Regions from separate parts of the Synechococcus sp. UW179B genome, predicted to be linked through region 2. Evidence: predicted binding sites of a transcription regulator. Region 2 holds the regulator's gene; the other holds the start of a gene.
What was found. Region 2 encodes HrcA, which represses chaperone genes, less so after heat shock. Its sites were predicted from a motif close to TTAGCACTCNNNNNNNNNGAGTGCTAA; they were not measured.
Positions count from the first base shown of each region.

Region 1: the regulator HrcA is predicted to act here: its motif matches at 3,451-3,477, upstream of groES (co-chaperone GroES).

Region 1 covers NZ_UCNZ01000007.1:66,972-82,587, reverse strand. Annotated here, with positions in the region: gene DXY38_RS04230 (ammonium transporter) at 1-1,195, opposite strand, end outside; gene groL (chaperonin GroEL) at 1,385-3,016, opposite strand; gene groES (co-chaperone GroES) at 3,087-3,398, opposite strand; gene atpD (F0F1 ATP synthase subunit beta) at 3,620-5,083, shown strand; gene atpC (ATP synthase F1 subunit epsilon) at 5,157-5,564, shown strand; gene DXY38_RS04205 (30S ribosomal protein PSRP-3) at 5,737-6,297, opposite strand; gene DXY38_RS04200 (TIGR01548 family HAD-type hydrolase) at 6,391-7,182, shown strand; gene DXY38_RS04195 (aminopeptidase P N-terminal domain-containing protein) at 7,276-8,616, opposite strand; gene DXY38_RS04190 (CNNM domain-containing protein) at 8,670-9,683, shown strand; gene DXY38_RS04185 (GTP-binding protein) at 9,680-11,029, shown strand; gene DXY38_RS04180 (nicotinate-nucleotide adenylyltransferase) at 11,026-11,604, shown strand; gene DXY38_RS04175 (NAD+ synthase) at 11,611-13,332, shown strand; gene ald (alanine dehydrogenase) at 13,403-14,542, shown strand; gene DXY38_RS04165 (SagB family peptide dehydrogenase) at 14,651-15,616, shown strand, end outside.
Region 2 covers NZ_UCNZ01000010.1:124,833-140,448, forward strand. Annotated here, with positions in the region: gene trpB (tryptophan synthase subunit beta) at 1-59, shown strand, start outside; gene DXY38_RS06125 (hypothetical protein) at 80-1,273, shown strand; gene DXY38_RS06130 (ABC transporter substrate-binding protein) at 1,282-2,505, opposite strand; gene hrcA (heat-inducible transcriptional repressor HrcA) at 2,507-3,499, opposite strand; gene DXY38_RS06140 (rhodanese-like domain-containing protein) at 3,571-3,921, opposite strand; gene DXY38_RS06145 (DUF3352 domain-containing protein) at 3,970-5,604, shown strand; gene DXY38_RS06150 (histidine phosphatase family protein) at 5,549-6,082, shown strand; gene DXY38_RS06155 (citrate synthase) at 6,109-7,305, shown strand; gene nuoH (NADH-quinone oxidoreductase subunit NuoH) at 7,366-8,484, shown strand; gene ndhI (NAD(P)H-quinone oxidoreductase subunit I) at 8,566-9,225, shown strand; gene DXY38_RS06170 (NADH-quinone oxidoreductase subunit J) at 9,222-9,821, shown strand; gene nuoK (NADH-quinone oxidoreductase subunit NuoK) at 9,842-10,174, shown strand; gene DXY38_RS06180 (NAD(+) kinase) at 10,190-11,143, shown strand; gene DXY38_RS06185 (CYTH domain-containing protein) at 11,145-11,648, shown strand; gene DXY38_RS06195 (helix-turn-helix transcriptional regulator) at 11,844-12,122, opposite strand; gene DXY38_RS06200 (methylenetetrahydrofolate reductase) at 12,204-13,094, shown strand; gene DXY38_RS06205 (NDP-sugar synthase) at 13,078-14,253, opposite strand; gene DXY38_RS06210 (segregation/condensation protein A) at 14,299-15,201, opposite strand; gene DXY38_RS06215 (lipopolysaccharide assembly protein LapA domain-containing protein) at 15,299-15,616, opposite strand, start outside.

The DNA of each region.
Region 1 (15,616 bases), on a different contig from region 2:
CGGCTTGCAGTTGCCCAACAATCAGAGCACCCCGTCCCTGTTCGATCAAAACGTTGGCAGCAGGATGCCCAGCAATCAAGTCAGAACTGGCAAAAACACCCGTTAGCAAGGCGCCAATCGTGCCCCCCACACCGTGAACCGCATAGGTATCGAGAGAATCATCAAATCGAAGTCTCACTTTGAGCTGAACTGAGGCAAAGCAAAACAACGACGTGATGGCACCGATGGCCATTCCCGCACCGGGGGTGACAAACCCAGCCGCCGGGGTGACACCAACCAAGCCAGCGACAGCACCTGTGGCCATACCAACAACGGTGGGTTTGCCACTCCTCCACGTCTCGATCAAAGACCAAGCCACCAAGCCCGCGGCTGCTGAGATGTGTGTTGTCGTAAACGGCAACTCTGCACCGGCTACCGCCAACTGACTTCCACCGTTGAAACCAAACCAACCAAACCAGAGCAGACCCGTCCCCAGAAGAATCTGACTGACATCGTGGGGAGGACGCACGGCGTTAGGCCACTGACGGCGCGAGCCCACCAGCCCAGCGAGCACCAATGCCGATACGCCAGAACTGATATGAACCACCGTCCCACCGGCGAAATCAAGATCTTTACCAAGGAAGCCCCCACCCCAAACCATATGGGCCAAAGGGGCGTAAACCAGCAACAACCAAATCGGGCTGAACACACACCAAAACTTGAAACTGATCCGCTCCACCAGCGCACCCGAGATCAGAGCAGGCGTGATGATCGCAAACATGCCCTGAAAGAGCGCAAAGGTAAGACCTGGGATCGCCAGTCCATCCCAGACGGGAGGCACGTTCTCCAACAAAGCAAAGGAGAACGGATTACCCACAACAGCTTGCAAGGCACCCCCATCGGAGAACGCAAGACTGAATCCAAAGGTGACCCACACCAACGTGGCAAGTCCCATCATCACGAAGCTCATCGCCATCGTGTTGAGTACGTTTCGAGATTGGACAAACCCGCCGTAGAAAAACGCCAAACCAGGCGTCATCAACAGCACCAAAGCCGAGGACGTCAGAACCAGGGTGTTGTCAGCTGCCAAAAGGGCCGTCTCTCCGGCGTAGGCAGGAAGCAAGGCAGCACTCAATAGTTGAAGTGCTGGCACCACCAATAGGGCGATGAGGAATCGACGAAGACGGGACGACAAAAGAGCCCTTTTTGTATTCATCGATACCGTTGCAAACCAAAGCACTCAAAAACTGTTCATCCTGAACATTTTCAGAGAGCTTTGGCGAATCGATCGACCCTGATCAGGTTTCATCCTCTGAAGGCGTCACGCTGCGTAACTGATCGAGTCCCATCCATTAAAAAAGCCCCCGCGTTAACGGAGGCTGAAAACTTGGTGGGGAACCCGCGCTTAGTAGTCGAAGTCGCCGCCCATACCACCGCCACCAGCAGCAGCTTCTTTCTTCTCAGGCATATCAACCACGATGCATTCGGTGGTTAGCACCATGCCAGCGATCGATGCAGCATTTTGCAAACCAGAGCGGGTCACCTTGGCCGGATCAACAATGCCAGCAGCAAGCATGTCGACATACTCACCATTGGCAGCGTTGTAGCCCTCGTTAAACGACTTGGACTTGACGTTTTCAGCAACGACAGCGCCATTCACACCAGCATTCTCAGCGATGCGCATCAGGGGAGCAGTCAGCGCTGAAGCCACGATGTTTGCACCGATCAACTCTTCGCCGGACAGGTTGGCGGCTGCCCACTCTTCCAAGATTGGTGCCATGTGAGCCAAGGTTGTACCGCCTCCAGGAACGATGCCCTCCTCTACAGCGGCCTTAGTGGCGTTGATGGCATCTTCTAGACGAAGTTTCTTGTCCTTCATCTCTGTTTCGGTTGCTGCTCCCACCTTCACAACAGCAACGCCACCGGCCAACTTGGCTAGGCGCTCTTGGAGCTTCTCCTTGTCGTAGGTGGAATCAGTCTCGTCCATCTGCTTCTTGATCTGCTCGCAACGCGTCTTCACAGCCGCCTCATTGCCTTCGGCAACAATCGTGGTGGTGTCTTTGTTGATGGTGACGCGGCGGGCAGTGCCCAACATCTCCAGCTTGGCGTTTTCAAGCTTGAGGCCTTGGTCTTCCGTAATCAACTGGCCGTTGGTCAAAACCGCCATATCTTCGATCATCGCTTTGCGGCGATCACCGAAGCCAGGAGCCTTTACTGCAGCCACATTGAGCACGCCGCGTAAGCGATTCACCACCAAGGTGGCGAGGGCTTCTTTCTCAATGTCCTCAGCAATAATCAGGAGAGGCTTACCAGTGCGAGCAATTTGCTCAAGAACAGGCACCAAATCTTGTACCAAGCCGATCTTCTTATCAGTTAAGAGGATGTAAGGCTCATCCAGAACCGCTTCCATCCGTTCAGTATCTGTTGCGAAATAAGGGGAGATATAGCCCTTATCGAAACGCATACCCTCAGTGACCTCAAGCTCAGTCTCCATCGATTTCCCTTCTTCAAGAGAAATCACACCTTCTTTGCCAACCTTATCCATGGCGTCGGCAATCATCTTGCCAACTTCTTCGTCATTACCGGCTGAGATCGTGCCAACTTGAGCGATGGCGTTGCTGTCTGCAATCGGCTTTGCATTTTCTTGAATCTTTCCGACTAAGAAATCAGAAGCCTTATCAATACCCTTCTTCAGAGTGATGGCATTGGCGCCGGCTGCAACATTGCGAAGGCCTGCTTTCACCATGGCGTGAGCCAAAACGGTCGCCGTTGTGGTGCCGTCGCCAGCAGCGTCATTGGTTTTGGATGCGGCCTGACGAATCAGAGCAACACCGGTGTTTTCGATGTGATCTTCTAGCTCAATCTCTTTGGCGATCGTGACTCCATCGTTGATGATTTGAGGAGCACCAAATTTCTTTTCAAGAACCACATTGCGACCTTTTGGGCCGAGGGTTACTGCAACAGCTTCGGTGAGAATGTCGATGCCTTTTTCGAGAGCACGGCGAGCATTCTCGCTATAAATAATTCGCTTAGCCATAGGAGGCGATTAAAAAAGATGTAAGAGGAAAATACGGTCGTTTCTGAGATGAAACTCAGAGGGATTGCTGTCAACCCACAACAGCAAGAATGTCTTTCTCGGACAACAGGACGTACTCGTCACTGCCAAGCTTGATATCTGTACCGGCGTATTTGCTGTACAGAACCTTGTCGCCGATGCTGACTTCAGGAGCCTGACGGCTTCCATCGTCGTTGGACTTGCCAGGACCCACCTGGACAACTTCGCCCACCTGAGGCTTTTCTTTGGCAGTATCAGGAAGAAGGATGCCGCCTGCAGTCTTCTCTTCGGATTCAGAGATTTTTACGAAGACGCGGTCTCCAAGGGGCTTAACGGTGGAAACGCTGAGAGAAACAGCTGCCATAGGTATTTGAGAAGCAGGGACAGGGCGCTAGGCGCCGCTCGATCGACGCGAGTTAGCACTCGGGATCGATGAGTGCCAAAGTTAGGTCCGTGCATGGGTCAAGCACCAGCGGTGACCTGTGCGGGTGACCGAACAGCGAGAGCAACATCAAGACGGTGTTAAGGTTCTGCCGCTCAGGAAGGGATCGTCCTGTTGCGCGTCCCTCTCACTTCTCCTTACTTATGGCCGCTGCTGCTCCTGCCTCTACCGGTTCCAAGGGCGTTGTCCGTCAGGTAATCGGACCGGTTCTGGACGTGGAATTTCCAGCCGGCAAACTCCCCAAAATTCTCAACGCGTTACGTATTGAGGGCACCAACACTGCTGGTGAAAAGATCGGCCTAACCGCCGAAGTCCAGCAATTGCTTGGTGACCACAGAGTCCGTGCGGTGGCCATGAGTGGCACCGATGGTCTTGTGCGCGGAATGGAAGCCTTGGACACTGGCTCACCCATCTCTGTCCCTGTGGGAGAAGCCACCTTGGGCCGAATCTTCAACGTGCTCGGAGAGCCCGTTGACGAGCAAGGCCCTGTCAATACTGACCTCACTTCCCCCATTCACCGAGAAGCTCCCAAGCTCACTGAACTCGAAACCAAGCCCAAGGTGTTCGAGACAGGCATCAAGGTGATCGACCTTCTCGCCCCTTACCGCCAGGGAGGCAAAATTGGCCTCTTCGGTGGTGCCGGAGTGGGCAAAACCGTCTTGATTCAGGAGCTCATCAACAACATCGCCAAAGAACACGGCGGCGTGTCTGTGTTCGGCGGTGTGGGTGAGCGCACCCGCGAAGGCAACGACCTTTACGAAGAATTCAAGGAGTCCGGTGTGATCAACGCCGACGATCTCTCCAAGTCGAAAGTGGCCCTCTGCTACGGCCAAATGAATGAGCCTCCCGGCGCTCGCATGCGCGTAGGTCTCTCAGCTCTGACCATGGCAGAGCACTTCCGCGATGTGAACAAGCAGGACGTTCTGCTTTTCGTGGATAACATCTTCCGCTTCGTGCAAGCCGGTTCTGAGGTTTCCGCTCTCTTGGGTCGGATGCCGTCAGCTGTGGGCTACCAGCCCACCCTGGGTACAGACGTGGGTACTCTTCAAGAGCGCGTCGCTTCCACACTGGAAGGTTCCATCACCTCCATTCAGGCCGTTTACGTCCCTGCTGACGATCTCACCGACCCAGCTCCTGCCACAACGTTTGCTCACCTCGATGCAACAACGGTTCTGAACCGTGCCTTGGCTTCGAAGGGTATCTACCCCGCGGTGGATCCTCTCGATTCCACAAGCACCATGCTTCAGCCAGCAGTTGTGGGTGATGAGCACTACCGCACAGCCCGTGCTGTTCAATCCACCCTTCAGCGTTACAAGGAGCTTCAAGACATCATCGCCATTCTTGGCTTGGATGAACTGTCTGAAGACGACCGTCAGACTGTGGATCGTGCTCGCAAAATCGAGAAGTTCCTATCCCAGCCCTTCTTCGTTGCCGAAATCTTCACCGGAATGCCTGGCAAGTACGTGAAGCTTGAAGACACCATCAGTGGCTTCAATCAAATTCTTGCTGGCGAGCTCGACAGCCTTCCAGAGCAGTCTTTCTATCTGGTCGGCAACATCGACGAAGTCAAAGCCAAGGCCGAGAAGATCGCGGCTGAAGCCAATTGATCCCCATCGGGGCGCTTGCGCGCCCTGAATATGATCAACAACTCGCTTTCCAACTCTCCGCAGTCTTCTTTCCATGTCCCTCACCCTCCGCGTTCTGGCACCAGACCAGAGCGTGTTCGATGGTTCGGCCGATGAGGTGATCCTTCCAAGCACCACCGGTCAAGTCGGCATTCTTCCTGGCCACGTTTCCTTGCTCGCAGCGCTCGACGTTGGAGTTTTAAGAGTGCGTACCGACAGCAATTGGCAATCCATCGCCCTGATGGGTGGCTTTGCTGAAGTTGAATCCGATGATGTAACCGTTTTGGTGAACTCAGCCGAGCTCGGCGTCAATATCGATTCCACATCAGCTGAAAGTGATCTTTCCGCTGCACGCACTGCCGTCACCAAGCTCGAAGGCCAGCCTTCCACTCCTGAAAAAGTGAAAGCGCAGCAACTTTTTGAACGAGCCAGAGCACGCGCCCAGGCAAGCAAATCAACCTAAGTTGTAAAAAACAACGCCGGATCTAAATCAAGCACCCTAAACAGGGTGCTTTTTTATGGATTGAATGTGTCTCCCAAAACTGATTTCAACATTCCCCGTCGCAAAGACATAAAAAAGCCCCGTCGAAACGGGGCTAAACACTTGATCATTAAACGAAGAGTCCTCGTTCGGATCAAGCAGTACCGCAGAAAGTAACGTCGGGGAACTTGAGTTTTGCTTCGTCAAGGCTCTTGCCTTTGCCTTCTTCTTGCCAGTAGTTAATGACCTCAGTGGCCTTATTCAAAACTTCAACACGCTCGTTATCAGTGATCCAGCTTTTGCCTTCTAACTCACTTTTGAGAGTCTCCCAAGCATCTTCACGAGGCCAGAAGAAATAAGCCGTCAGGGGGCTGGGGCCACCGCCAACAATCTGATCAACCGCCAAAGCCACGTTGTCAGGAAGCCAGAGAATCTTCAGCAAGAAGCGTCCCTCATCGGCTTTTGGGGTATAGCCAGAGGGAACTCCATCCGCATCGATGGTGGCAGAAGCAAGTGCTGCACTGCCGCCGCGCATCACTGGACGACCTTCTTTGGGCTCCTGCTGCTGATCTGACACTTCACCCTTAGGAGTTGCATCTTCGCCCTGGGGAGCGGCATCACCCGCGGGTGTTGCGCCGGCCTGGGGTGCTGCATCAGCTGCTGCTGCCTCTGTTGCGACCTCCTGGTCGACGGCTGCGCCTTCGGAAACCGTCATGGTGTCAGGGCTCAAGGATGAAGGACAAAGAACTAACTTACCAGTTGCTGAAGCCAAATCCCCCTGCAATCTTCAGGATCAAAGCCACAAGCAATCCTGCTTTTCGACATTGATGGCGTTATTCGGGATGTGGCAGGCAGTTATCGCCGTGCACTCCAGGCCACCGTTCATCACTACTGCGGGTGGGAGCCTGGTCACGAGACGGTTGATGCCCTGAAGGGTGAAGGACGCTGGAACAATGACTGGGATGCAAGCCTTGAACTTTTACGTCGGCACGCGCTGACCCATCCCTCACCCAACTCGTCCTCCCACTCAGCGGCCCTACCCAGTCGCGCTGATCTGATTAACGTTTTCAGCCGTTTTTACTTCGGATCTGAACCAGAGGGAGATCCCTTCGCTTGGGATGGATTTATTTGCGATGAGCCCCTCCTCGTCGATCGAAACTTTTTTTCAGACCTGACGAATCGAGACATTCTTTGGGGATTCGTGAGCGGAGCAGAGCCCCCTTCTGCTCGCTTCCTACTGGAGCAACGTCTCGGCTTGCAGAACCCTCCCCTGATAGCGATGGGGGATGCGCCAGACAAACCTGATCCAGAAGGGCTCATCAGGCTGGCAAGCACCCTTGTGGATGGCAACCTCGGTTCCGACGCACCACTGATTGCCTATCTCGGTGACACCGTGGCGGACGTCAACACCGTGATTCGAGCCCGGGAGCAGGTCCCGCAACAACGCTGGATGAGCTTGGCGGTTGCACCTCCCCACCTACAACTCCCAGCGCAATCTGAGGCGCGAGCGCACTACGAGCAGACCCTACGGGCTGCAGGAGCAGAGGTGATCCTCACCGACACCCAAGCGGCACTCAACTGGAACCCCACTCAGCGTTGATGCGCAAAGAATGGCCCTTTCAGCGAGCTCGATGGCCTGATGCTCTTGTCCGTTGGTTTGGTCTGGATTTCCCTGCAAGTTGCGAGCTAAAGGTCATCCACGCTCCATCGAGGCAACATCCTTCAAGGCCGTAGCCGTCAAGACCTCATAACCATCCTTGAGAACGGCCACATCATCTTCAATGCGGATACCAATCCCTTTCCAGCGGTCATCGATTTCAGGCTGGCCATCCGGAACCGGTAAGCGGTCACTGATATAGAGACCAGGTTCCACGGTGAGCACCATGCCTGGATCCAGTTCGACATGGTGCTCACCAAGCCTGTAAGCGCCAACGTCGTGCACATCCAACCCAAGCCAGTGCCCCGTGCGGTGCATGTAGAGATGGCGATAAGCACCCTGCTCAATGATTCCGTCAGCATCTCCAGCCAAGAGTCCAAGATCCAACAGACCCTCCACAAGCGCTCGCAAAGCGGTCTGATGCACCTCCTCCGCTGTTCCTCCAGGCCTCACGGTGGCAATGGCCGACTCCTGAGCGCTCAGAACCAATTCATAGAGCGCGCGCTGTTCACCGCTGAAGCGGCCGTTCACAGGAAAGGTACGGGTAATATCACCGTTGTAGTAGTCACCAATTGAGCACCCGGCGTCGATCAGCAACAAATCACCGTCCTTGAGCGGATCCTGATTGTCGATGTAATGCAGGACGCAGGCGTTATCACCTCCCGCAACGATTGAACCATAGGCAGGGCCCCGTGCCCCTTGATCAAGGAAGTGAAACTCGATGAGGGCTTGCACCTGTCGCTCATTCATTCCGGGCTTCACAGCGGCACGCGCCAACTCATGAGCCTGGGCTGAAATGCGGCACGCCTCACGCATCCGATCAAGCTCCGCCGGATCTTTGCGCAAGCGAAGTTCATGCAGAACCGGGCAGGGCGCCACCAGCCCTAAAGCCGCGGCACCCCTTCGCGACGCCCGATCCAATTGTTCAGACCAAACCTCGAGCACCACGGACTCCACCGCCGGGTGATGGCCCGTGCGGAAGGCAATGCCCTCGGCATCTTTCAGATACCCACGCAGATGTTGGGCCAATTCAGAGCGGGGATGGGCCACATCCGCGCCGAACTGATCCACAGCCCCCTCAGTGCCCCACCGCCGTCCTGTCCAGACCTCGGCCCCTGGCTCACGAGGGTTCACAAACAACACGTAGCGCTCGCCTTCAGGCCGATGGGGCAAAAACAGGGCGACGGCATCCGGCTCATCAAAGCCTGTGAGATACCAGAAGTCGCTGTTCTGACGAAAGGGCCACTCACAGTCGGCATGGTGTGTCACCAGGGTTGCCGCTGGAATCACAGCCGCCGCACCGCCAAGATGGGCCATGAACCGCTGACGCCGATCGGCGTAACCCTGAGCATCAATTGGGAGCGAACTATGAACCACGACGGAGACAGGGCACCAGGTAAACGTCAGGATGGCAGGCAAAGCATCCAGGCATGACTCACGACCTGCTGATCCTGATTCTGCTTGTGGTCGTGGTCCTCACAGGATCCGCCTTGTGTTCTGGCGTCGAAGCTGCTCTGCTCTCCGTGAACGCTGTTCGCGTTCTCGAACTCGCCGGTCGATCCAAGCCGGTGTCCGGTGCACGGAGATTGGCCCAGCTCCGTCAGCGACTCGGCCGGACCCTGTCGGTTCTGGTGATTGCAAACAACGGCTTCAATATTTTCGGCAGCTTGATGCTCGGTGGTTACGCCGCTTGGCTGTTCGAAGACATGGGCATCAGCTCCGTAGCTCTGCCCCTGTTCTCCATTGGTCTCACCGTGCTGGTGATTCTTTTGGGGGAGATCCTCCCCAAGGCGATCGGAACCCGCCTGGCGCTGCCTGTTTCACTCGCGAGTGCTCCGGTCTTGCACCTGCTTGGCGTTCTCATGCGTCCGCTCGTCCTTCTCCTGGAAAGACTGCTGCCGGCCTTAACCCAGGAAAGCGAACTCAACACAGACGAAGAGGAGATTCGACTGCTGGCCCGTATGGGGTCCCAAACCGGCCAAATCGAAGCGGATGAAGCCGCGATGATCGCCAAGGTGTTCCAACTCAACGACCTCACCGCGCGGGATTTGATGACACCAAGGGTTGCTGCTCCGAGCTTGGACGGAGCGAGCACACTGATGCAGCTGAGGTCCGCCCTGCTCGAAAACGAGGCGCAATGGTGGGTGGTCCTGGGTGATGCCGTTGACAAGGTTCTGGGTGTCGCAAGTCGAGACCGATTGCTGGCGGCACTCGTTCAAAATCAAGGTCAACTCACCCCAGCCGATCTGAGCGAGCCCGTCGAATTTGTGCCTGAAATGATTCGGGCCGATCGCCTGCTGACAGCCTTCCGTCGCGACAACAGCGGGGTTCGTGTTGTGGTGGATGAATTCGGAGGGTTTGTGGGCGTGATTGGTCCGGATGCGGTTCTGGCCGTGCTCGCTGGCTGGTGGCGCAAGTCAGCAGGAGCCAATGGGGCGTCATGACGACGTCCTCGCCTACATCCACCACAGAGCGCTGCCTTTCGCTGCTGCAAACCTGGCGATCTCAGCTCCAGCTCAACCGCCGGGAACAAACCGTCTTGGCTGGTTCGCTCAGGAGCTTGGACCGGCAACTGGAGCGCTTATCGACTCTGAAGCTGCGCGTCGCCGTATTCGGCCGCGTGGGAGTGGGAAAATCAAGCCTCGTCAATGCGCTGATCGGTCAAGACCTCCTGGCCACCGACGTCGCTCACGGCTGCACGAGACAACAACAAGCTCTGCCTTGGACGATCTCCATTCCTGGTCTCCACGCGATTGAACTCGTCGACACACCAGGAATCGATGAAGTTGCAGCGGAAGCGCGCGCGCGACTGGCAGCGCGGGTGGCCCTGCAGTCCGATCTTGTACTTCTCGTGTTGGATGCCGACATCAGCAGGGTTGAGCTCGATGCCTTGGAGACCTTAATCAGCAGTGGCAAGCCGGTGCTTCCCGTGCTGAACCGCAGTGATTGTTGCCCCCCAGAGCAACTCGACAGCCTCCGGGAAAGCATTAGCCAAAGGATCCGGGAGCGGTGTTACCGCAACCATCACGCAAGGATTCCTCAAGCGATTGCCGTTTCAGCCGCCCCTCGCAAAGCCTGCCAACGCTCGGATGGCCGGGTGCGCAGCGAGCGACAGCCAGCGATGGTGAAACCACTACGCACTGCTGTGATCAATCTGCTGAAAGAGCAAGGCCAAGCCCTCTTGGCCTTAAACGCCCTCCGCCAAGCAGAACGGCTCCAACAACAACTGGAATTAGGGCGACTGGAGCGCCGACGACAAGATGCGCAAGGCCTGATCGGCCGCTACGCAGCACTCAAGGCCACAGGGGTTGCGGCCAATCCTTTGGTGTTGCTCGATCTAGCCGGAGGCTTGGCCTGCGATACCGCTTTGGTGGTGCAGCTCTGCAAGCTCTATGACCTGCCGATGGGAGGCCCAGCAGCACGACGGCTAATGCAACGGCTATCAGGACATAACGCCATGTTGGGAGGCGTCCAACTGGGACTTCAGCTGGCGCTCTCTGGACTTCAACAGCTGTTGCTGATCGCCGCACCCTTTTCCGGAGGCTTGAGCCTGGGTCCAGCGGCCCCCGTCGCCGTCGCCCAGGCGGCTCTCGCTGTGCACACCACGCGCAGAACAGGTCGGCTCACAGCACGTTGGCTGGTCGATCAACGCGGTCGAGGCAGGAGGGACAATCCAGCACCGACGACCCTCATGCGGCGCCTGGTACGCAGCGATACCGGCATGCAACGTCTGCTTGCCGAGTGGCCACAGCCGCCCAATCGGCCCCGGCGTGACGGGCTCTTGCCATGACCGCAACCATCGCCCTGCTCGGCACGAGCGCCGATCCACCAACGCTCGGGCATCAGGCTCTCCTTGAAGGCCTTTTGAATCACTTTCAACGCGTCGCCACTTGGGCTAGCGACAACCCAATGAAACGCCACGATGCCTGCCTCGAGCTCCGCAGCGAGCTGCTCCAGGCCTTGGTGATGGCCATCGACAACCCACGGGTGAGCATCGACCAAACCCTCAGCAGCCCGTTCACCATCACCACGCTTGAACGGGCAGCACGTCGATGGCCCAATCACGAGCTCTGCTTTGTGGTGGGCAGTGATTTGGCTGCTCAGATCCCCCATTGGAGACAAAGCGAGCTTTGGCTCAAGCGCTGCCAGCTGGGGGTGGTGCCGCGGAAGGGTTGGCCGTTGAAGCCCGAACACCTCGAACGACTCCGCCAGCTCGGCGCCCAGATCACTGTGTTGCCCTTACAGATTCCTGAGACAGCCAGCTCAAGCATTCGCAAAACGAGCGCTGCGGATCAAATCCCAAAACCGCTTTGGCCCCTCCTCTTGCAGCACAATCTTTATGGACTCCAAGACGCTCCTTCCTGAATTGCCATGCGCATCGCCCTGGCCCAGACCAATCCTCTGGTGGGCGATCTGTCCGGGAACGCCAAACGGCTCCTAGACGCTTGTCTCAAAATCAGCCATCAGGCGCAGGGCACCGCTCCCGCCCTTGTGGTGAGCCCAGAGCTTTCCCTTTGGGGCTACCCACCCCGAGACCTGCTGCTAAGTCCAGAGCATCTCCAGCAGCAGAGCGAAGCCCTCAACCAGCTGCAACAGGGGCTTAGGGAGAAGCTGCCGCAAACGGCACTGCTGGTGGGGGTTGTGGAACCAGCCCCAGACCAGCAACATCCACGACTCTTCAATGCGGCAGCCCTTGTAGAGGCCAACGGTTGGCGCGTCGTCGCCCGCAAACAGCTCCTTCCCACCTACGACGTCTTTGATGAATCGCGTTATTTCAGACCTGCCAACCAACCCAGTGTTCTGAGTTTTGAATCGGAAGGGCAGACTTGGCGCCTGGGGCTCACCATCTGCGAAGACCTGTGGGTTGAGGATGCGCTTCAGGCACAACGCCTGGTGGGACCAGATCCGATTGCCAATCTCATCCCAAAGCAAGTGGATGTGTTGCTGAACCTCTCCGCGTCCCCCTTCGGAAGAACCAAAGCATCCATCCGACATCAGCTCAGCGCCCGCGCTGCCAACCGTCTTCATTGCCCAGTGATTTATGTGAACCAGGTGGGGGGCAACGACGAATTGGTGTTCGATGGCGGCAGTTTCGTGATGACAGCCAGCGGTGAGGTGGCGTTGCAACTTCCCACCTGCCAGGAAGCCATCGCCTGCTGGGACAGCAGTGAAAGGGGTTCTGATGCATCGGTAGGCACGTCGCCCCCCACGGAAAGCGCTGATCTTGAGCAACTGTTCCAAGCCCTTGTGCTCGGCGTGCGGGATTACGCCCAAAAATGCGGTTTTCAACGCGCCCTGCTGGGTCTCAGTGGCGGCATCGACTCAGCTCTTGTGGCGGTCATTGCAGCAGCGGCACTCAAAGCAGACCGCGTTCAGGCATTGCTCATGCCCTCTCCCTGGAGCTCTGTTGGGTCGATTGATGATGCAGAGGCGCTTGCAGAACGCCTGGGAATTTCCACGACAACCGTGCCCATTCAAACCTTGATGCAGGGGTTTGAAACCACCCTGACCCCCGCACTGGACCAAGCACCGTCGGGCGTCACGGCAGAAAACCTGCAGTCGCGCATTCGAGGCACTTTGCTAATGGCTGTTGCCAATCAGCAAGGACAGCTCCTGCTCTCGACGGGCAACAAATCAGAACTTGCCGTGGGGTATTGCACCCTTTACGGCGACATGAATGGAGGGCTCGCGGTGATCGGTGATCTCTACAAGTCCACGGTGTTTTCCCTCTGCCGCTGGTTAGACAGCTCTGATGCCATGGCCTGTCGCCAAGAACTTGGACTTCCAGAGCACAGCGACTTGATCGGACGAGAAATCCTGACCAAACCACCGAGTGCTGAGCTACGCCCTGACCAACAGGACAGTGACTCCCTTCCTGACTACGCAACGCTCGATCCGCTTCTGAATGATTTAATCGAGAAGCACAGCTCAGGCGCTCAATTGATCGCAGCTGGGCATGACCCGGCGGACGTGAAGCGGATTGAGCAACTCTTTCGGCGCGCGGAATTCAAACGCCGCCAAGCGCCTCCTGTTCTGAAAGTGAGCCGACAGGCCTTCGGGACCGGTTGGAGGCTCCCAATCGCCGCCCGCTGATTTCAAGACGCATAGACCAGTGGCCAATCCGGCTGAGCAGGGTCAGATTGAAGGATCGTCTTCGGCAGCCATGGCTCAATCCGTACTGACGGCTCCGATGGCCACCATCGGAGTCCCCACAGAGATCAAGGTTGATGAGCAACGCGTCGCGCTGACACCGGATGCCGTCAAAGAACTCGTCACCCATGGACTGGAGGTGCGGATCCAGAGCGGTGCCGGCTCCGGAGCAGGGATTGACGACGAGGCCTTCGCCGCAGCAGGCGCAGAGATCGTGGATCAAGAACAAGCCTGGGGTGCTCACTTGGTTGTCAAGGTGAAGGAACCACAGCCGGAAGAATTCCGCTTTTTGCGGAATGACATGGTGCTGTTCACCTACCTGCATTTAGCGGCTTACCCAGAGGTGGGAGAAGCTCTTCTCGCAGCTGGCACCACGGGGGTTGCCTACGAAACGGTGCAACTGGAAAACGGAACCCTGCCGCTGCTGGCGCCCATGAGCGAAATCGCTGGCAGGCTTGCCGCACAAGTGGGGGCTCGCTTGCTGGAGCGCCCCCAAGGAGGCCGAGGTGTGCTGATCGGAGGCTGCACTGGTGTGCAACCAGCCCGGGTGGTGGTCCTGGGTGCAGGCACGGTGGGTTGGAATGCAGCGCGTCTGGTGGCTGCCATGGATGCGGAAGTGATGCTTCTGGATCGCTCCCCGGAACGGTTACGCAGCCTGGAGGCCTATCGAAGCGGACGCCTGATGAGCGTGGTGAGCAGCCGCGGTCTGCTCGAGCGCTTAATCCCCACGGCTGATCTTCTGATTGGCGCCGTCTTAACCCCTGGAGGCAGGGCACCAACACTGGTCGATGAAGCGATGGTGAAAGGAATGAAGCCAGGCTCAGCGATCGTTGATGTGGCCATCGATCAAGGCGGATGCATCGCCACGAGCCGCGAAACAACGCACACCAACCCCACCGTGACCATTCACGGTGTGCAGCATTACGCCGTGGGCAACATGCCTGGCGCCGTGCCGTTCACCTCCACCGAAGCCCTGGTGAGCGTGACCTTGCCTTACATCGTTGGCATCGCAGGGCGCGGCCTGGAGGAAGCGGTCACGGAGCGACCTGAATTGCTATCTGGTCTCAATACGGTGCAGGGCTCCGTCTGCCATCCAGGCGTCGCCAAAGCCTTAGACGTACCACCTCGTCATCCCATGGCCTGCTTGCGTTGATCAAACCCAGAAACAGTTCAAAGCAAGCACAGAATAGGCCCAAAAAAATAACTTCAAACGCATATATTCCAGCAGTTCGCCTCAAACCAAGAGACAAAGGACACAGGCATGCCTAAATACTTATTTCGAGAAGGGGTAGACGTCAGCACAGATATTAACGACATTGTCATCACAACTCCCTATGCCACGCGATCAAATCCCCATCGCCAAACATTTCGCTTCCAAAACGCAAAAGAGCCCCTAAAAAAACTGCTCGCAGCACTTTCTAAAGAAGGAGTTAAAAGCAACCAATACTTAGAATTACCAGAAACAACAGAATCTGCCGCTACGCTTTTGGAGCTTGGACTGCAACTCAAAAACCTTTACGAGAAGGGCTTACTAATTCACGCAATCGATGGATACAACGGCAGGGCAATATGCCTGCTACCGATGAAACCAGGAATCAAACAACAACCCTGCCCAGACAACGAAAAGGCATTCAAACTTTCAAAATTTGCCAGCATTCACCCCTGCTTTGAAGGCCTTGATGTCACAACCCCCTTATCACCCGCAACGTTGCGACTACAAGACCATCGGCTCTATCCACTCATCCAGAAGCTCCTATCTCCCTGCACAACAGACATCATAAGGAACGTCCTCCCCGAAGATCTACGCATTCACCATCGAGAGCTTATTTCCCTCTTACTTTCATCTGGCGTGGCCGGAATCTGCAATGCAAATCACAACGCAGACATCGACCAAGAGGCCATCGAAGCTGGCTGGAACAGGCAAGACCTGAGCTTTCATCAACAGACGCGGCGCCATATTGTTGACTTTAAATCACAAGAGTCTCTGCCAAAGCCAATCGACAGGAAGGCCCCACCAGCAAAGCACCAAAGGATCATCCTCAGCACAGTCTCACTACCAAAACCATCGATCAACAATCAAAAGACAAATTTTTACCAGGTCATTCAACAAAGGCAATCGATTCGTGCCTACGACTCCAATCCTGTCAGCGCTGAAGCTTTAGGCAATCTGCTCTGGTATTCGATGCACACCCGAGAAGAGATTCTCTGCGACCCAGCCCTACCTCGA
Region 2 (15,616 bases):
CTGGCCGTGGTGATAAGGATGTGAACACCGTGGCGGAAAAACTTGGAAGTCAGCTTTGAAGACTGTGCTTCAGCGCTTGTTGAAGCATCCCAAGATGTTGCGCATCAGATTAAACTTTTGGGACTTTCTCCTCGTCCTGGTGATTGTAATCTCTGGGATTTTTCTGGTTCAATTTCTTGGTAGAGAAAATTTAGACGTGATCAGTTCTCGAGAATTGCTTCGGCTCACGAGTACTCCTCACATTCGTAATGAAGCGCCTGATGCTGCGGCTCGTGGCAGGCCATTAAAGGGGGCGGAAGTCCTGCGTGATTCGGAACTTCTGGAAGCGGCAAAATACAAGGTCTATGCAGGTATTTACGTTGCGAATAACTTCAGTCTGGATCTGGAGGTTCCTAGCTTTTCCAGCAAGGGATATATCTGGATGCGTTGGGGAAAGCCTTTCCAGGATTACTTGGAAGAAAGAGGCTTGGCTATTTCCGAGGTGATTGGACTTGAAAATGATATCAATCCGGAAACATCTGTAATCACGCCTTTGCGGGACGTCCGTGAATTTGAAGACGGCACTTTTGGGCAAGGGATGTTGTATACAGGGGACTTTTACATTGACAACTTGGACTTGCGGAGGTTTCCTTTTAACTCGGTGAGTCTCCCTGTTGTTCTTGAGGCTGATGATCCTGTCGGTGATCTGACCTATCAAAGTCTTCGTTTGATTCCTGATTTAAGGGATAGCGGGATTGGTCAGTATTCTGATCTCTTTGGCTGGCTCACACGCGGCTGGTCTTTTGGGGAATTTCGGCATCACTTTGCCTCGGGACTTGGCGTTAGCGCTGTGGATGAGGAATACAGCCAGCTTATTTTTGATGTGTCTTATCAAAAGTCTTCTTGGTCTGCATTCTGGACTTTGATTCAGCCCCTGGTTGTGGTGATGGCCTCGATTGTTTTGATTACCCGGGTGCTGACAGAGTTTCGTGTTGAGATTCCGATCGCCGTTTTGTTAACGCTGATCTTTTTGCAAGATGGATATCGATCAGAGCTGCCAAGCCTCCCTTATCTTTCGTTTTTAGATTCGATTTATGCGATTGCTTACATCCTTTCGATTGTTAGCTTCGCACTGGTCCTCTACCTTGAGAGTCTCAAGAGGCGAGCGGAATTAGAGGCCAGTGATCGTCGAGACTTGATTTTGGGACGTATCCATTTCTATGAGCAATTCTGGCCTCCTATTTCTCTTATAATTATGGTTTTATTGTCAATAGCTAGCTGGTTGTTGATCTGACAACCTTTTTAGGGTTCCCAGGGATCACTGCCAAGGAAAACCAAATCGATACTGCGATGTAATCCTGGCGTGGTGCGTCTCAGTTCATCGACGAGTCGGTCCCGGTTGATATCTGGAGCAATCGATTCCATCGCCTCAACGAGCCATTGCGCTGCCATGAAGCCTTCGAGGCTGTAGAAATCGAAATCAACTTCACCATCCTGCTGCTGCTGACGTAGGAGTCGTTGATAGCTCGCGACATCTGGGTGCCGTGCATCCCAAGGGAAGGGCACAACTTGTGTGACACCAACGCCAAAGGCGGCTGCTTGAGGTAGATCTCGAAACAGCGCTTTGGTTCCTGTTGGAGAGATGGTCATTAATTGCGGGCGGCTGCCATTTCGATGCAGGTTGTTCACCAACGAGGCCATCGTTTTGCTCAGTGAGATCACGATCAGGGCATCGGGCTTTGATTTGATAATCGTGTCGGCGGCTTGCTTTGTTTCAATGGAGTTTCGTGGTAGGGCCGCTGTGCTGACAGCGCTGAGATTGTGCTTTTTCAGGGCCTCCACTGTGCTGGCAAGCACGTCTTTTCCATAGGCGTCGTTCTGATACGCCACTGCAATTCTGACGAAGCCGTCGTTGACGAGGTGATTGACGATCCGCCGAGCTTCTTCCGCATAGCTGGCTCGGAAGTGCAACACCCCTGTCTGACCTTGTGCCCGTAGGGCGCTAGCACCTGTGAGAGGAGCAACAAGGGTGAGTCCCGCCTTCTTGGCAATCGGTAGGGCCGCTTTGCTCGTGGGTGTGCCAAAAAAGCCGAAGAGGGCCAAAACATCAGGCTCGGCCGCAAAAAAGCGGGTATTACGCAGCGTATTTTCTGGCTCATAGCCATCATCGATCCGCCAAACCTTGACGGGGCGTCCGGCGATGCCACCACGGTTATTCAACTCTCGTAGAACAGTGTCGATCCCTAGGGCGAAGCGCTCTCCGATATGCCCGGAGGGGCCTTTCAGGGGAAGGGACTGTGCCAGCAACCAAGGGCGGGGTTCTTCGTTGAGAAGTGAATCAAGGTTCTCGCTCGCAACGCTTCGTTCTGCCTCGTTGGAGGCAATCGAGGTGTTCGGCGCGGGCTCAAACGGCTCCTGGTTCGTTGTCAGGTTGACACCGCTCCAAATGGCAAACAAAGCCCCCCCGATGCTGAGTCCGAGGACGATGGCGACCGGGGGGGGCAGGGGTCTTCCTTGGAACGCCATGTCAGTTCAGAAGATTCTCGAGATGATGGGCGGCACTCTTAACGGCAGCGAGTGCTGTGGCGTAGGCCATGCGCATTGGCCCCACAAGCGCCACATGCCCCACGCCGTCTGTGGCGCTTGTGTAGGTGGCTTGGACCACTGAGCAGTGGTGCAAAGCCTGTTCGGGATGTTCTTGGCCGATCCAGATGCCATATCCAGGACTGGAAGCGGAGAGGGTTAGGGCTGCAGGACTTTGATCCATCAATTCAAGGAGTGGTCTGAGCTTGGCGCTTTGGCTGAATTCGGGCTCGGCTATGAGCCGAGACACGCCATGAAAGAGAGCCTTGGTTTCTTGGGTGGTTTGCAAGGTCTGATGGCTGTCAATGGCATCGCGGAGGGCTCTGCCGCAGGCCTGCAATTCTCTGGGCAGTGCATTCCAATTCAAACGGCCATTGCCGTCGAGCTGCCGACGCGCCCATTGATCCATCGCTTCGATTTGATGCTCACTGCCGTGGGGCAGCCGAAGATTGAGGTGACTGGCTTGGCTGGAATTTTGCACCAACATCACCAGCAATCGCTCCTCGCTGCGCACCAGTCGGATCGCTTCCAGTGCGGGTTGCCCTTGGCTGGGGTGCGTGATCAGGCTCATCAGTCCCGTGAAATCGGTGAGCCTTCTCGCCATGTTTTGGAGCAGATCATCCAGAGCTGCCCAGCGAAGGCTGAGTTGGGTTAACTCCTGATCGAGATGTTGGGCGATTGTTCCGGGCTTCGGAAGTAGGCAATCCACGTAATGCCTGTATCCACTGGGGCTTGGAACCCGTCCAGCAGATGTATGGGGTTGGGTGAGAAGACCCCGCTGCTCTAAAGCCCCCATGGCTGAACGCACGGTGGCAGCACTGGCTTGCAGATCGAACCTCTGAACCAGGGTTCGGCTCCCCACTGGCTCAATGGTGTCAACGTAGTGGTGCACTGTGGCCCTGAGCACCTCCTGTTGTCGGCGGGGCAGCGGCTGCACAGGCACACAATCAGCGTTTTGATCGTACGGAGGTTTCCCCTCGGATTGGTGGCGTTGTCATGAACCGCTGCTCAGTAACGGGGAACGCTCGGGTCGACGTCCACACTCCAGGCATGAATGCCGCCTTCTAGGTTCCAGACCTCATAATCCGGTCCTTGCTCTAAGAGCCAGCAGCCAAAATTTCGGCTACGGATCCCGGCGTGACAAATGACCACGATGGGTTTGCTGGTGGTCAGCCTTGCGGGCAGATCGGAAAGCCATAGATTTGATTCACTTAGCGGTAAATGTTCCACCTGCCCGGGGAAGGGAGCGATCTCCAGTTCGGAGTGCTCGCGAACATCAACGAGCTGAAGGGCACTGCCGCTCGCTAGCCACGCGTGAAGGTCTTTGGCGCTGATCGATTGGGGTGAAGAGGGTGTCATGGGATTCATCATGAACAAAGATGAGGCCATACCCACGCCTGCTGCTTCATGAAGGCGCGTTCCTTCCTTTTAGCTGTCGCTGCAACGGTGGTGTTGCTGCTAACCACCGCCTTGGGCCTGTGGTGGGCGATGGCTCAGCAGAGTCCCCTCAAGATTGTCGGGCAACCCCTCGTCTTGCCACGAGCCGCTCGGTTCGTTCCGAGAAATGCATCCCTGAGTTTGCATTGGCTTGCTGATCCTGGGCGCATGCCTGCCTATGCCCAGGCCGTGGCTCCGGTGTCACGCCGACGCAAAGCTCGGGACAGCACCCAGCAATTGCGGGATGGAGCCTTTGCTCTAGCGGGCTTGGATTTTGTGGGAGAACTCGCGGATTGGATCGGTCCCCAGGTCAGTTTGTCCTTGTTTGCGCCCGTCTCCGATGCTCCTGCGGGTTGGGTGCTCGCCCTCACCAGCCTTGATCAAGACGGGGCCAAGCGTTTCCTGCAACGCTTTTGGCAAACGCGCAGCTTGGCAGGCACCGATCTGCAAATCAGTCGTTACCGGGGAATGGGTGTGATCAGCGGTCGCGGAGCGCTGCTTGGTCAAGATCCACAGCCCATCGCTACAGCCTTGATCGACGATGACCTGCTCTTAATTGCCTCCGGTCGTGGTGTGCTGGAGCAGTCTTTGGATGTGTCTCAACTGGATGCTTTGCACCAGCTTGGAGACGAAGCTCTCGTGGCTGACTTGCAGCAGCTTGGTCGGGGTGCGGCGCTGCTAACGGCTGATCCTGTCGCGATGGCGACGTGGCTTGGAATGCCGCGCTCCATCTCTGATGACGACGACCTGGTTGGTCTGGTAGCAGCACTGGAACCCAAAGGGACTGCTCTCGATCTGGATGCTGTGTTGCGTTTTCGTCAGCCGCTTGGAGGTTCAGGGACTGGCGGCCTGCAGTCGCAATCCTTGATGCGTTCAGCCGGTGGATCAGCCTCTGCCCTCGCTTTGCTCTCGGATCCTGCAGGGCTCCTAAGTCCTCATGATCAGGACCCCGTCGCTCAATGGTTGGCGCCTGTTCTTGAGGAGACTCTCCAAACCCTGGGAGCCGAGGGGGCTTCCGCTGTGGTGGGGTTGGATGCGGGCCCCCTGCTTTGGAAGCAGGGTGAAGAGGGATGGCTATTGGGAACATCCAGTGATCAGCCTGGTTTGGAGGCCGTGGATGCGGACCTCCAAGTCAAGGGGCTCGTGCGCTCAGCCCTGCCGTCTGATGGATCGGCCCTTGAGGTATGGACCCGGCTAGCCCGGCAGCGGCAGCGGGGTGAAGCCTCTCTTCAGGCCCAGCTTGCGGTGGCCTTGGAGCGTGAATCTGGTCAAGACTGGTGGGGGCAGACCCTGGATGCTCTGACAACGCGTCAGGATCACTCCGCCCTTGAGCCGCGCTTGGATCAACTACGGGCCTTGCAGGACGATGGGGCGGCGCCTCTGGCACAGCAGTTGGCCTTGGCGACGGAGCCCAGCCGCGCTCAGCTCCAAAAGTGGCGGCCCTGGAGCTTGATTCAGTCGGTGGCCGGCCGACCCCTACTCCCGGCGGTGCATGAGCTTGCTTTGGCGGTTGGGACCGATCAAGAGGAGGGATCTGGTGAGGAGGGAGATGGTCAAGCAGGCTCTCACCGCTTGCGTCTCCGTGCCCAGCTGCGGTTTGGTTGACCTATTGCTGTTGCGGCATGGCATCGCGGTTGAGCGCCATCAAGGTACGGATGATTCGGATCGCCCTCTGACCCCTTTGGGCCGCGAGCGCACGTTCAAAGTCTGTTGCCGTCTGCGCGATCTCGGATTGATCTCCGACCGCTTGTACAGCAGCCCATATCGCCGAGCGCGTGAAACCGCTGAGCTGGCCGTAAAAAGCGGGATGGCTCCTGCGGTTGAGCTCGCTCGTTGTCTTGAGCCCGGCGGGGATTCATGGCCCTTGGTCGAGCGCTTGCAAGGCTCGTGTTTGCTGGTGGGGCATGAGCCTGATTTGAGTCGGCTTGCGGCAGCGTTGATCGGAGCGCCATCCGCTGGCCTGAGGCTGCGTAAGGCGGGGCTTTGTCATCTTCATTGGGACCCATCCCATCAAGATCCCCGTGGCCTTGCGCAGCTGCAGGGGTTGCTAAGACCACGTCTGTTATTGCCGGGCTGCGTTTAAGTTGCGGTGAGAAGTTGTTGTTGTGGGTGGTGGTGAGTCAGACCGGCGGTACCGAAATCCGGCATGAACGCACGGGGTTGGTGTTCAGGCCTGGTCTGGAGGGCGTCCCCGCCACCCAATCTTCGATTTGCGACATTGACGGCCTCCAGGGGCGTCTCTCCTATCGGGGCTACTCCCTCGATGACCTTGCGGTCCACAGCAGTTTCCTGGAGACCACCTATCTGTTGATCTGGGGTGAACTGCCGACACCGCAGCAATTTCGTGATTTTGAGCACGAAGTGCAGATGCATCGCCGAGTCAGCTTTCGGGTGCGCGACATGATGAAGTGCTTCCCCGCCAACGGGCATCCGATGGATGCGCTGCAATCGAGCGCGGCTTCCTTGGGTCTCTTCTATTCCCGCCGGGCCATCGATGATCCGCAATACATCTACGACGCTGTTGTCAGGCTGATTGCCAAGATTCCAACCATGGTGGCGGCCTTCCAGTTGATCCGAAAAGGCCAGGATCCAATCCAGCCCCGCGACGACCTGGCTTACTCCGCCAACTTTCTGTACATGCTCACGGAGCAAGAGCCCGATCCCCTGGCCTCTCGAATCTTTGATCGCTGTTTGATCCTCCACGCTGAGCACAGCCTCAATGCCAGTACGTTCAGCGCCAGGGTGACGGCGAGCACGTTGACCGACCCCTATGCCGTCGTGGCATCGGCGGTCGGAACGCTGGCGGGCCCTCTCCATGGAGGCGCTAACGAAGATGTTCTGGCGATGTTGGAGGAGATTGGTACTCCGGAACAGGCCGACTCCTACCTCGAGTCAGCCGTGGCGAGCAAACGCAAAGTGATGGGTTTTGGCCACCGTGAGTACAAAGTGAAAGATCCGCGGGCCGTGATCCTTCAGTCCTTGGCTGAGGAGTTGTTTGCTCGCTTTGGTCACGACGAGCTCTATGACGTGGCCCATGCCCTTGAAACGGCTGCGGCGATTCGACTCGGGCCCAAGGGGATTTATCCCAACGTTGATTTTTATTCAGGGCTTGTGTACCGGAAACTTGGGATTCCAAGAGATCTGTTCACCCCGGTGTTTGCGATTTCCCGGGTGGCCGGGTGGTTGGCACATTGGAGGGAGCAGCTCGGCGCCAATCGGATTTTTCGCCCTTCTCAGATTTATACCGGCACATCCATGCGTCATTGGGTCCCTGCAGACGAGCGGGTGAATGCCGCGGGCGCTTAAGTTGCATCAATCTGTTCTCTGACCATGGTGACTTCCCTCGCCACCACCGCGCCGGCTCTGGTGAGCCCGGGTCTTGACCTTGAGCAGAGCTTTAGTCAGGCCCTGGAGGGGTTTGGGCTCTCGGCCCAGGCTGCCCGCATGCTCTGGCTTCCCTTCCCGATGTTGCTGGTCCTTGTGGCCGCTGTTGTGGGGGTTCTGGTCACGGTGTGGCTGGAACGAAAGATTTCTGCGGCCGTGCAGCAAAGGGTTGGGCCTGAGTACGCCGGAGCCCTCGGTGTTCTTCAGCCTCTTGCCGATGGGCTCAAGCTGCTCGTCAAGGAAGACATCATTCCGGACCGAGCGGACAGCATTCTTTTCACCCTCGGCCCTGTGCTGGTGGTGGTGCCGGTCATTTTGTCTTGGTTGATCGTGCCCTTCGGGCAGAACCTGTTGATCAGCGATGTGGGCGTTGGCATTTTCCTTTGGATCTCGCTGAGCAGCGTTCAGCCCATTGGTCTTCTGATGAGTGGCTACGCCTCAAACAATAAATATTCGTTGTTGGGAGGTCTTCGTGCGGCAGCCCAATCGATCAGTTACGAGATTCCGCTCGCGTTGGCCGTCCTGGCCGTCGTGATGATGAGCAACTCCTTAAGCACTGTCGATATCGTTAACCAACAAACGGGGGCTGGTGTTCTGAGTTGGAACATCTGGCGTCAGCCGGTTGGCTTCCTGATTTTCTGGATTTGTGCGCTTGCGGAGTGTGAGCGTCTGCCTTTTGACCTCCCAGAAGCTGAGGAAGAGCTGGTTGCTGGCTATCAGACCGAATACTCAGGGATGAAATTTGCCCTCTTCTACCTGGGCAGTTACATCAATCTGGTTCTCTCTGCTCTCCTTGTTTCCATCCTCTATCTAGGTGGTTGGGGCTTCCCGATCCCCGTTGAATGGCTGGCCTCTTGGTTAAACCAGCCGATTGATGCGCCTTTGGTGCAGTTGATCACAGGCACCGTGGGCATTGTGATGACGGTTTTGAAGGCCTATCTGTTGGTCTTCATCGCGATCCTTTTGCGTTGGACCACTCCACGGGTCAGGATCGATCAGCTGTTGGATCTTGGCTGGAAATTCCTGTTGCCTTTGGCCCTGGTCAACCTCCTGGTCACAGCAGCCCTCAAGCTGGCCTTTCCGGTTGCTTTTGGCGGCTGATTTCGTCACTTCCCCTCTCCCGGCGGCATCATGAAAGCCGGGTTTTGATTCCTCGATCGTTCCCTTCCCCGATTCCAAACCATGTTCGGCTTCCTTAAACAGGTTGGTGATTACACCAGGGATGCAGTGGATGCGGCCCGTAATCTCACGCAAGGCCTGTCGGTCACCTTCGACCATATGAAGCGCCGTCCGGTCACGGTGCAGTACCCCTACGAGAAGCTGATCCCGTCTGAGCGGTATCGAGGACGGATTCATTACGAATTCGACAAGTGCATCGCCTGTGAGGTGTGTGTGCGCGTCTGTCCCATCAATCTTCCCGTGGTTGATTGGGTGATGAACAAGGAGACGAAGAAAAAAGAGCTACGCAATTATTCGATTGATTTTGGGGTTTGTATTTTTTGCGGCAACTGCGTGGAGTACTGCCCTACCAATTGCTTGTCGATGACCGAAGAATATGAATTGGCAGCCTTCGATCGCCATAGCCTGAATTACGACAACGTTGCCTTAGGTCGCCTGCCAACCAGTGTGACGACAGATCCATCGGTCCAGCCGTTGCGGGAACTGGTGTATTTGCCCGCTGGGGAAGTTCAGCCCCATGGCGTTTCTCCTGATCGCCCCCGAGCAGGCAAGCTTCCTGAGCAAATCCTTGAGGAGCTCAAGGCCGCTGGATCCAGGAAGGCTGCCGAGGATGGGAGAGAATCATCTTTATCAGCTTCCAACGAGGAGGAGAGCGCAGGATGACGATCGCCGCGTCAACGCAGCTCATTTGTTTTTTGGCTCTGAGTGCCGTCATCGTCCTGGGAGCCCTCGGCGTGGTGTTCTTGAGCAACATTGTCTATTCAGCCTTCCTCCTAGGCGGTGTGTTTTTGGCAGTGGCAGGTCTCTACCTCCTGCTTAACGCCAGTTTTGTGGCGGCGGCCCAGGTCCTGGTGTATGTGGGTGCCGTCAACGTTTTGATCCTGTTCGCGATCATGCTGGTGAACAAAAAGGAGGATCTGGCTCCGATCCCCGGACTCCCCATACGCCGTCTTCTCTCGGGTGGTGTGTGTGTTGGCCTGTTTGCACTCTTGACCCGTGTTGTGGTCACCACGCCCTGGGCCAAGGGCCCAATGCCGATTGGGGAGGATGCCACCGTTCGCATCGGTGAACATCTGTTCACCGACTACTTGCTGCCTTTTGAGTTGGCATCTGTTTTATTGTTGATGGCCATGATTGGGGCCATTGTTTTGGCCCGTCGTGACGTTCAATCTGTAGATCCTGTCACTGGCGAAGAGGTCGATCAGGGCCTAATAGAAAAGGCACGCACCCCTTTATTGACCGACCAGCCTCGCGCCTGAATTCTTTCTCCTTTCTTGTGATGCTCTCTGAGCTGCTTTCTGGTTCTGTTCCTCTCCAAGCCTATCTGCTCTTGGCAGCAGTCCTGTTTTGTACGGGAGTCTGGGGTCTTATTAACAGCCGAAATGCTGTTCGCGTGTTGATGAGCATTGAGTTGATGCTCAATGCAGTGAACATCAACCTGATGGCCTTTTCTTCCTACGTCGATGGCCAACTGATTCGTGGCCAGGTGTTCTCAGTGTTTGTGATCACCGTTGCTGCCGCTGAGGCTGCTGTCGGTTTGGCGATCTTGTTGTCGCTGTACAGGAACAGAGTCACTGTGGACATGGAGCGCTTCAATCTTTTGCGCTGGTAAAGACGTCACGCTGTTATGCGCCTTCAACGGGTCTGGCTGATTTATCGCGCAGATAGCCCACTGGCGCTCAAAGAGGCGCGTCGTTGCGCCGATGAGCTTGAGACGATTGGCGTGACCTGCGTCTTGGCGATGAGTGGCCTGACGGCAGACCCGTTCCCCGGTTTGCTGGCTTCGGAGCCTCGGCTACCGGATTTGGCGGTGGTGCTTGGGGGTGATGGAACCGTGCTCGGTGCCGCCAGACACCTCGCCGTTCTGGATGTCCCGATTCTGAGTTTCAACGTAGGAGGCCATCTTGGCTTTCTCACGCATGATCCCGGCTTGCTTCGCAGTGAAGGGCTCTGGGAGCGCGTGCTGGAAGATCGTTTTGCCTTGGAGCGGCGCATGATGTTGCAGGCGGTGATCCAGCGCATGGGGGATCTGCATGGTTCTGAGGATGAGGAGACCTCTGGAGCAGACGATGGTCTTCCTGACGATCAGGAGATTCACTGGGCACTGAATGACCTCTACCTCAAGCCCTATCACGAAGATTTGTCTCCAACCTGCATTCTTGAAATGGAGATCGATGGAGAGGTTGTGGATCAAGTTCGAGGAGATGGCTTGATTTTGGCTTCGCCTACGGGATCAACGGGTTATGCGATGGCTGCTGGTGGCCCGATCTTGCATCCAGGGATCGATGCGATTGTTGTCAGTCCGATTTGTCCGATGAGTTTGTCAAGTCGCACCGTGGTGCTGCCTCCTCGCTCCAGGGTTGTGATTTGGCCTCTGGGTGATGCCAGTCGTCAGGTGAAACTTTGGAAAGATGGGGCGGCTGGAGAGGTTTTTGGCCCAGGTGAATGCTGCGTCATTCAGCAGGCTGCCCATCATGCGTTGATGGTCCAGCTGGATCAAAGTCCTTCCTATTACCGAACGTTGTCACGCAAACTTCACTGGGCGGGAAGTTTGCTGGATAGTGCTCCCTCCTCAAACTGAGATGGCCCTGGAGATTGAACGGCGATTCCTGGTGACCCATCCCGGATGGCGTCTTGTGGCGGGTCCCCCCCAAGCGCTGCGACAGGGGTATCTGTCCGCTTCGCCCGATGGATTCACCGTTCGCATGCGGTTGCGCGCTGATGGCAAGGCATGGCTGACCTTGAAGGCCCCTGCTGCAGGGATTGCTCGCCATGAATTCGAATACGACATCCCCGGAATGGATGCGGAAGAGCTTTGGGCACTTGCGCCCCATCGCGTCACGAAAACGCGCTATTCCCTTCAGCAGGGAGGGGGGGATTGGGTCGTTGATTGCTTTGAAGGCAGCAATTCACCGTTAATTCTTGCTGAGGTTGAACTTGAGGCCCCCGATAGCCCCTTAACGATCCCCGACTGGTGTGGTGTTGAGATCACAGGGGATCCGCGCTGGAGCAATGCAGCACTGGCTTATCAGCCTTTTGCTACCTGGCCTCGGGATTGGATTGACGAATATCGACTGAAAACCTAAAAATTCTTTTGATTTCCTTTAGATTTGGAGCATGGTTCGCAAGGGGAGACGGCATGCTCGGTCTATATGACTCTGATGGGATCCTGCGTTTCACAGGATTGGATCGTGAAGCCTGCCTCGCTTATGCCAGTTTGTTTGGACTTTCTTTGGCGAGCTGCTCCTTAACGGATATCCCAATCCCTGCCCCTCTTCCAATCAGGACGCGTCGGAGGCATCAGGGGGAAGGGTGCAGCAATTGAAGCCATCTCGGCAAATTTTTCCGTGATCCATCGCCCAGTTCAACAAAGCCACGCGATTTTTTGAGCCGGTTTTTGTGAACACATTGCTCACGTGATTGTCGACCGTACGCTTGCTGATCGTCAGTCGTTCAGCGATCTCTTGATTGGTCAGCCCCATGGCTACCAGTTCGATGATCTCTATTTCACGGCTGGAGAGGGAAACAGTCATTGAACAGGGCTCCTCACCGATGGCCATTCTTCTTGGACCATGGTTTGCATCTTAAGCAGGTATGGAGAACCTGATCTTCCATAGTGGTTTTCAGTAGCGATCATTCGTTTGCGTTCAGCGCTGCAAAGCAGCCTCGAGGCTGGAGCCGTCACCATTACGGCTGAAGTGATGCCTCCACGAGGTGGAGACCCATCCCATGCTCTCGAGATGGCAAGGGCCCTCAAGGGGTTTGTCCATGCTGTCAATGTCACGGATGGCAGTCGTGCAGTCATGCGGATGAGCAGTCTTGCTGTGGCTCGTCTCCTTTTGGACGAAGGCATCGAGCCCGTGCTGCAGATGGCCTGTCGCGATCGCAATCGCATTGCGATTCAAGCTGATCTGTTGGGTGCCCATGCGTTGGGGATCCGTAATCTTCTTTGCCTTACCGGGGATCCTGTGCGTGCTGGTGATCAGCCCAAGGCCCGTCCTGTGAATGAACTGGAATCTGTGCGCTTGCTGCAGCAGGTCACGGCCTTCAATCGGGGAGATGATCCGGTGAAGGGTGATCTTGCTGATGGTCCTACCGACATCTTCGCGGGAGCGGCGGCAGATCCCCAATGTGCAAGTTGGTCAGGCTTGGTGCGACGGATGGAGCGAAAAAAAGCCGCAGGAGCGCGTTTTGTTCAGACGCAGATGGTGATGGATGCTGCTGTATTGGAACGGTTTTGCCGTGAGATCTCAGAGCCCATGGAACTTCCAGTGCTAGCGGGTGTGTTCTTGTTGAAGTCGGCGCGCAATGCAGCGTTTATCAATCGGATGGTGCCTGGTGCCTGCATTCCTGACAGTCTGATCGCCCGCTTGGAGGGCGCGGCGGACCCGGCGGCAGAAGGCATTCAAATTGCTGCTGAACAGGTTCAGCGATACCTAGGAGTGGCTCAAGGCGTTCATCTGATGGCGATCAAAGCAGAAGAACGCATTCCAGCGATTTTGAAACAGGCTGCCGTCAGCTTGCCTGGGTGAGGTCGGTGCCCAGGAGTTCTGCCATCGCTTTCTGTTGGGGAGAGGGCTCCACCAAATCCTGACGACGGGCATCCGTGATCAACCAATCGAGTGAAGCTTCCTGGAGATCGATGTGATCGCCTTCCTTGTCAACGCAATAGCGGCCAAACACGAGTTTTTCCACTAATTGCACGCCCGTCCCGATCCTTGAGTAATCAAAAATGATCGAGTTGTCGATGGTTGCACCTTCGCAGATGTAGCAGCTTGGCCCAATCATCGTGGGACCGATCAAGGTGGCACCATCTTCAATTTTGGTCATTCCGCCGACATAGACCGGGCCTTCAACATTGATTTTGTCCCAATTGGCCGCCACATTCAGGCCCGTAAACACACCGGGCTTGACCTCTTTCCCAGGAACGCCAACTTGACGAACTTCTCCTTGGAGAACGCTGCGAATGGCTTGCCAGTAATCAGGTACTTTGCCGATGTCGACCCATTCAAAATCCATGGGGAGGGCATAAAACGGAGCGCCTTGCTTCACCAAAGTGGGAAAGAGATCGGAACCGATGTCGAAGGATTTTCCGGAGGGAATGTGCTCGAAAATCTCAGGCTCGAAGAGATAGATGCCGGTGTTGATCGTGTCGCTTAACGCTTCCTCAACACTGGGTTTCTCTTGAAAGGCTTGGATTTTGCCATCGTCATCACTCACCACAACGCCATAACTGCTCACCTGGTCTTTGGGGACCGTTTTGGTGACAAGACTGGCCAGTGCGCCTTTGGCGCGGTGACGTCTGACAGCCTCGGTGAGGTCGAGGTCGATGAGGGCATCACCACACAACACCACAAAGGTGTCGTCAAAAAAGGTCTGAAAATCTTGGATTTTTTTGAGACCACCCGCAGAACCCAGGGCGTCTCCGATCAGTTCGCCGTCCTGAATGCTTCCCTCGAAGCTGTAAGCGATTTCGACACCAAAACGCTGACCATCTCGGAAATAGTTTTCGATTTCCTCGGCCAAATGAGACACGTTGACCATGACCTCAGTGAAACCATGCTCTTTGAGCAGCTCCAGCAGGAACTCCATCACCGGTTTCTGCAGGATCGGAATCATGGGTTTCGGGATCACATGCGTGATCGGCTGCACCCGGGTTCCCTTGCCTGCGGCCAGGATCATGGCCTTCATTGACGTACCAAGCTTGAAAACGTAGTCATCAACATAAGAGGGTGATTAGGCGGCAATCGCAGGCAAGGTCGGCGTGATATCTGGCACTTCCAGACTGGTGATCGGCAACTGAGTGATTTCGCCGGCAAGGAGCAGACGCTTTAAACGAATGGGTGCGTGCAGCGAGCCCACTTGCTCTAGCTCGACCTGACTCTGAGAAGACAGAAACAAAAGGGCCCAGAACACTCCAACGCGGTCTGTGTCGAGGTCAGGAGCCGCCGCCTCTGCCCAACGGCTGACAAGAAGCTCAAAATCAACCCAGTGCAAGGCTTGCTCCCATTCTTTCAAGAAAACTCCCAAGGCGGCAGTGGTTTCAGGAAGTTTTTCCCGATGGGCCAAGGCTGCGACCTGGGCAATCGCCTCTCGATTGCTAAAGCGCTTCTGGCGCTGACGCCGGCGCATGTCCAGTTCGTCTGTCTCCAGTTGCTCGGCAATGGTCTCCAGTTGTTCGATCAGTTCCCCAAGCGTGACCGGCCTCCTCAGGGGAGGTGGAGCCACAGGACGTCTTAAGAGGTGGCGTTCAGGATGGCGCGGCAAATTGAAGCGGGGATCGAGCCAACCCTGTTCCATGAAGTCGGGGTCAAAGGCGTCTTCCACGACCGGGTCTGGAGGGAGGGTGCTGGCTTCAAGCACCTCCGCCTTGAGCCCCACCAGCACGGAAGCCGCAAGAAAGGCTTCGCTGCTTTCGGCCAAATCACGTTCGTAGCTTCCTCCCTGTTGGCCCAGCTGAGCAGCAACCCGTCGAGGAACGTCGATGCGTTGTCTGAGTTGATCTAAAAATCCATCTACCACTGAGATGACGTCGACATCCCAAGGATCAAGCGTGCCGCTTTGGGCGGCATCCTGGAGAAGACGGATCGCAAGACGGGCGCCGGCATCCGCTTTTGAGGTCAGGCCAGCATCAGACAAAAACAACCTCAATCTGATGGCAAGGTATCGGCCCAATCCGGGGGACGCCAGTCCCCACAGGAGATTCGCTTCCTTCTTCCCGTCAAGCCTTTCCTTTTTAGGAATTGGAATCGATGTCGACGGTGGGATTCGCGCTTGTGGTTGAGGCCGAGTCACTGTTGCCTGATGGCAGCAGTCCTAACTGGGTCTGGACCGTTGAGCGGTAGCGATCGAGGTCGGTTTCTAATTCTTGAATGCGAACCTGCTGAGCTTCGAATTCAGTGGCTTTGCCCAATCGCTCCACCGTATTGAGCATTCCACTCCAGCTTGCAAAAAGCCAGGCAGCAGCAGCTCCGATACCCGCTGCTAAGAGCAGCAGAGCGGCCAGAGGCAAGGTGTAGTGCATCCATGGCAAAACATTCACCGTGGTGGGGCT